2 regions of the Lactobacillus helveticus genome follow, and region 2 is predicted to be linked to the other one. Evidence: predicted binding sites of a transcription regulator. Region 2 holds the regulator's gene; the other holds the start of a gene.
What was found. The regulator LexA, encoded in region 2, represses DNA repair genes until DNA is damaged. The targets are predictions, from matches to a motif close to CNAACANNTGTTNG.
Positions count from the first base shown of each region.

Region 1: recA (recombinase RecA) is a predicted target of LexA. The motif match lies at 1,922-1,935, and genes of this name have one in related genera.

Region 1 is NZ_CP151471.1:1,034,020-1,037,219, forward strand. Features, by position in the region: gene rny (ribonuclease Y) at 1-638, opposite strand, end outside; gene recA (recombinase RecA) at 757-1,854, opposite strand; gene pgsA (CDP-diacylglycerol--glycerol-3-phosphate 3-phosphatidyltransferase) at 2,038-2,598, opposite strand; gene AADV52_RS05280 (helix-turn-helix domain-containing protein) at 2,621-3,200, opposite strand, start outside.
Region 2 is NZ_CP151471.1:360,618-363,817, reverse strand. Features, by position in the region: gene AADV52_RS01950 (ABC transporter ATP-binding protein) at 1-443, opposite strand, end outside; gene AADV52_RS01945 (YneF family protein) at 525-743, opposite strand; gene AADV52_RS01940 (DUF896 domain-containing protein) at 806-1,069, opposite strand; gene lexA (transcriptional repressor LexA) at 1,220-1,846, shown strand; gene AADV52_RS01930 (SGNH/GDSL hydrolase family protein) at 1,861-2,661, opposite strand; gene AADV52_RS01925 (uracil-DNA glycosylase) at 2,654-3,200, opposite strand, start outside.

The DNA of each region.
Region 1 (3,200 bases), 670 kb from region 2:
GCATAATGGTCAGCTTTTGCTTTAACTTCTTCATTACTATTTCTAATCAATTCAGCACGTTCTTTAACGAGTTCAGCAGATAATTTATTAAGCACAATCTTCTTGGCTTCTTCCTTATCCAACTTAGCTACGTCATAAAGCTTTTGCCGTCTAGTTTCAACTAATTCATCAGCTTCAGTTAATTTTGCTTTCAAGCTAGTATCTTGCTGCTTTAATTGATCTTCTTTTTTAGTGAGTTCAGCTTCTCTTTCATCTAACAAAGAATTTTTGTGATCTAAAGTATCTTCACGTTGTTTTAAACGATTTTCTTGCCGAGCCAAATCATCCTTTTTTAAATTTAATTTGTCTTCAGTTTTTTGCTTATAATCACGAATTTGTTCTTGAGCTTCAAGAATTTTTTCTTTCTTAGTGTTTTCAGCACTTTGCTTAACAGCTTCTGCTGCTTGCTTTTGTGCATTAACCTCAGCTTCTACTGCAGCAACTTGTGCTCGAACATCAGCTAAAATATGATCAGCATCATTTTGAGCATTCTGAACCTTTTGTTCCCAAGAATGTTTGCGAATAGCATAACCAATCACTGTACCCACCAAAAGTGAAACAATGGCAGTTGCGACGGGAATCATAATTATTGTATCCATGATTACTATCGCCTTTTTTTAGAATTATTCACACAACTTTTATGATAAAGAACCTATTGGTTCATGTCAATCCACAAGAAAAAAACTTGGAACATAATTCCAAGGTAAAAATTATCTTTTATTTGTCATCAGTTGCCTTTTTAGTTTCTGCAGTCTTCTCTGCTTTTGCTTCTTCGCGTTTTTCCTTTATTTTTTCAGGATCCTCACGATCAGCTACTGATTTTTTATCAATGCCGTATGCTTGACGAACTTGTTGTTGAATATCTTTATAGATATCTGGATGATCTTCAAGATATTTCTTAGCATTTTCTCGTCCTTGACCGATCCGATCACTCTTGTATGAGTACCATGATCCAGCTTTATCAATAATATCCTTGTCAGCGGCCATATCAAGCAATTCTCCACTTTGGGAAATACCTTTACCATACATGATATCTACTTCAGCCACCTTAAATGGTGGAGCAACCTTGTTCTTCACTACTTTAATCTTGACACGGTTACCAATCACATCACCAGATTGCTTGATCTGTTCTGCTCTTCTTACTTCAAGTCGAATAGTTGAATAAAACTTAAGAGCACGACCACCTGGAGTAGTTTCTGGGTTACCAAACATAACCCCAACTTTTTCACGAATCTGATTAATAAAAATTGCAATGGTCTTAGTCTTTGAAATAGTACCAGATAATTTACGCAAAGCCTGACTCATTAATCGAGCTTGAAGACCAACATGAGCATCCCCCATCTCGCCTTCAATTTCAGCACGTGGAACTAACGCTGCAACAGAGTCAACTACCACAATATCAATGGCACCACTAGAAATTAAAGTATCAGCAATTTGTAAACCTTCTTCACCTGTATTAGGTTGAGATAAAATAAGTGAATCAATGTCTACACCTAATGCTTCAGCATATGCTGGATCCATTGCATTTTCTGCATCAATATAAGCGGCTGTACCACCACGTTTTTGTACTTCAGCTACTGCATGAAGAGCAACAGTGGTTTTACCAGATGATTCAGGTCCATATACTTCAATAATACGTCCCCGAGGATAGCCGCCAACACCAATAGCAGAATCTAAAGCAAGTGAACCTGTTGAAACTGTTGAAATTTGGGTATCAGCTTTTTCACCCATACGCATAACAGCACCCTTACCAAAGTTCTTTTCGATTTTCTTGAGCGCTGCATCTAAAGCAGCCTTTTTTTCATCTTTGGCCATATTTTCCTCCTAAATTTTTGTACTCAATAAGTATACTTTGATCATTATCTACTTTGCAAGCAATATACAAACTAATGTTCAAAGTATTTAGCCTACACTATTAAATACGCAAAAAAGGGCAATTTTTTTCTGAGAAAATAAAAAAAGAAGCAATTTTCTGCTTCTTTTAATTTATCTTTAATTTTACATAGATCCTTTAAATACGCCCCATGATTGGTGGAAGTAATCATATCCTGAGTAAATAGTAAAGATCAATGCAAGCCAAAGCAAAATAGTACCAATGTGCCAGAAGTTACCGATTAACAAGAAGATAATTGATAACATTTGGCAAGTGGTCTTAATCTTACCTGGCATCTTAGCTGCTAAAACTTGACCCTTGTTTTCAGCCAAAATCAAACGTAAACCAGTAACAGCTAATTCACGACAAACAATAATAGCTACAATCCAAGCTGGAGCAAGCTTCAATTCAACCAAGAAGATGAATGCTGTCATAGTCAACATCTTGTCTGCCAATGGATCAGCAAACTTACCAAAATTGGTTACCATGTTGCGTGAACGAGCAATATGACCATCGAACCAGTCAGTAGCTGAAGCTACAGCAAAAATAATAGCTGCAATTACCCAGCTCCAAACTACGGTTGAACCAGCTACTTCAGTATGAGCATTGCCACCAAAAATTATAATTAACATAAATACTGGAATCAAAAAGATTCTAAAAACAGTAAGTTTATTAGGTAAATTCATTCTTCTTATTTTCTCCTAAGCTTTAATTGCCATTATTTTCATTGCCACTGCCGCCATTATCGTTTCCACCGGCATTATTATTTTGCGTAGTGGTTGTTGATGATTGGGTAGTAGATGATTGTTTTGTTTGACTACTTTGTCTTGTTTGACTGCTTTGAGTAGTTGATGATGGTTGGTGACTAGTTTGAGTATTGTGTCTAGTAGTAGAGCTGCTCTGAGTTTGATTTTGAGTAGTAGTATTACTGTTATTAGTATTATTGTCACTAGTTGTACCATTTTGACTATTATTATCATTAGTTTGATGAGTAGTAGTCTTCTTAGCTTTTCCAATTAACAAAGTAATTGTTCTGTAGCTATTATTTGGTACGTATGGTACCTTCTTGCCACCAATCTTAATTGAGCTTCCATTGTCATTACCTAAGGTAATTACAACACGTTCAGCGTTTGAAGGCAAAGTAAGGGTATGCTTTTGCTTAGCAATTAAAGTTCCTTGCCAGCTATTTGCATTACCATTAATTTGTACGCCTGCAGAAGTGTTTTTAGTTGAACCTGCTTTAACAACTAAACGGCGATTCTTCTTAAGACCAAGAACACGATATTCG
Region 2 (3,200 bases):
GTCGATAAACCCATGACTAATGAGTCAACTAGAGTCAACACGCCATCACCAGCTACATTTTGAATGGCACTCACATCATTGGTGGCATGAGCCATCAAGTCTCCAGTTCGGTGTCTCTGATAAAAAGTTCGATCCATGATCATGAAATGATCAAACAGTTTTGAGCGCATTTGACGTTCAAGCTCAGCAGCTCCACCCCAAATTTGCTTTCGCCAAAAGTAACGCAAAATATAAAGAGTAAAAGCAGCCGCTAAAACGGCAATAATTAATGCAGCATATTTGCTCCAGGAAATGTGACCCTTGTCTAATTGGTCTGCCGTTAAGCCTAAAACTCTCGGAGGAATTAAGTTAGCTAGTGAAGTCAACGCTAAAAAAGTAATTCCAATAATATAGCGCTTCTTTTCCTGTTTAAAAAACCATCCTAATTTGCTAAAAATACCCACTTTTTAACCTAATTTTCCTAAAAAAGTATAAAAAAAGAGTAAAGGAAAAACCTTTACCCTTCAATCCAACAAAAAATCAAATTATTTTTGTTGGTGTTTCATCATGTTCATTACTTGGTGAACCTTCTTGTTAGAAGGCTTTTGTCCCATTTGAGACATCATAGCAACAATCATGTCTTCACTAATTGGAGGATTTTCCTTAAAATATTTCTTCATGTATGCTCTTGCACCATAAAAACCTGCAACAGCGCCGACCAAAAGTGCAATAATAATCAAAAAAATTGCTAAACCTAAATTCATATTAATCCTCCATAACTAACAATAATATCTTACATAAATTTTCATCTTTTTTAAAGACTTAATTAATCTTTTCTAAGACCTTTTTTGCGTTGTGCACGCTTGGCTCTTTCGGAAGTTACTTCTTTGCCATTCTTATCAATAATTACCATATTTTCAACATCTTGCTTAAAGGCAGCTCTGAAGTTGGCAAGGAATTTTTTGTGAAGTTCTTTACGTTCTTGTTCCTCTTCAGGAGTCAAACCTTCCTTTTCTTTCTTATGGTAAAGTTCGTTAATTCGATCTGTTACCTTTTTTTCCTCTTCTTTACTCATTGCATCTTTATTCATATATATTCACCTCGCATTAACAATCTTTAGTCTACAGTATTTTATACAATAAAAAAAGATACTTTTCATAGAACATTCGTTTGAGACTATGCTATTTTTTTGTTAAAATAAGCATAAATAAAATCTTTTTTACAATAACGGAGAAAAATTATGTCTAAGAAAAACAGTGATACCAAACAACTAGAAATTTTACGCTATATTTATGATACTGTCGACCATCGTGGCTTTCCACCAACAGTTCGGGAGATTTGTGCTGCAGTTAAGCTATCTTCTACGTCTACCGTTCACGGGCATTTGGCTCGATTAGAACGCAAAGGCCTTTTAATCAAAGATGCAACTAAACCCCGTGCACTCGAAATTACCGATGAGGGTAAAAAAGAATTAGGCATCAAGCCAAAGAGAATTCCAGTTGTTGGCGTTGTTGCTGCTGGACAACCAATTTTAGCAGTTCAAGACATAGATGAATACTTCCCACTTCCACCAGATCTTGAAAATGATGCTGGTGAACTCTTTATGTTAAAAATTCACGGTGAAAGCATGATCAATGCCGGCATTTTAAACGGCGATAATGTTATCGTCAAAAAACAAAACATCGCTAATAATGGCGAAATCGTAGTAGCTATGACTGCTGAAAATGAAGCCACTGTTAAACGTTTTTATAAAGAAAAAGATCATTACCGTTTGCAACCAGAAAATGATACAATGGCTCCAATTATCTTACCTGAGGTAACTATTTTAGGTAAAGTGGTTGGTCTTTACAGAAACAATATCGATTAGTAATCAAACCTAAGCTAATGGCTTGGGTTTATTTTTTTTGCCAAAATTTTAGTTAATTCATCTTCAAAAACTGGCAGCCATTTTTCTAAATATCCTGCTCGCGTTGGATGAATTTCATCAGCCATGTAAAGAGCTGGTTGGTCTTTAAAATCAGGATTATTATATAAATCCAAGACTTCAATATTCCATTTTTGAGCCAATTGATGTGCTGCTTTTACCATTTGTTCATATAACTTATTTTCAAAATATGGATTAGTATAAATCATAATTGGACAATGCCATGTAGCTTGAGCTTGACTGATGATATACTCCATCGCACCGATGATTGTTTGCGTATCAAAATGGTCATCATCACTAACTTTGCCTAATTTCTGGTTGGTACGTGCATCATTAGTAGAAAGCTGTAAAACCAACATATCAATTGGAGTTTTAAGATTTTCCTTGAAACGAGCAACATAGGAATCACCATGATAACTAGTGTCTTGATCTACTAATGTAGTTCCATTTTCCGCATCTTTAATGGCCGCAATGCCATCTTTTTTCCATAAATAATCAACGAAAGATTCACCTAAAGCCCCGAAGCCAAAAGTTACAGATGAGCCCAAAAATAGAATCTTTTTATTTCTAAGTGGGCTATCAATCGTTTTGACATTATTTAGGCTATATTTGCGACTGTTACCTGGTAAATATGCTAATTCTGTATAGGCTCTTTGATGCAAGGGATGCTCATCTAAGTCCATACGTAATTCATTAAGAGCGATATCGGATAGATCATTATTTTGTCTAATTGGAATTAAAAAAGTTTCGTTACTCATTGTTTTCCCTTTCTTTATCGATATAAGGTTTTATTACTTCCCAATCTTTTACAATATCATCGCTTAATTTACGATTATAAAAAACTGCTGCAGGGTGATATTCCGGAATGACCGTGTACTTCTTTTTTGACCAAACATAGCCATCTTTAGCTGTATTAAGTTCAAGGATTGGTGTGTTTTCAATAACTTTGCCATGTTCAGCCGAAATTTTGTGACCTGGGCCAAGTAATCGTTCTAAGCCAGTGTTTCCTAAAGCAACAATAATCTGAGGATCCGCATAAGATATTTCATAATCAAGAAATGGTGCATGCGCGAGTACTTCTTTTTTAGTTGGTTTACGATTAGGTCTTTTAATTACCTCTTTATTTTCTCGTTTGCTGAAAACTTTTTTCACGCTAAATGGACGGCTACGAACCGCACTAGTGATATAAACCTGATCTCGTGATAAACCAGTTTGCTTCAAGGATTTATCCAGTTCTTTGCCGGCATCACCACTAAATGGGATATTGTTAACAATCTCATTACGTCCTGGTGCTTCA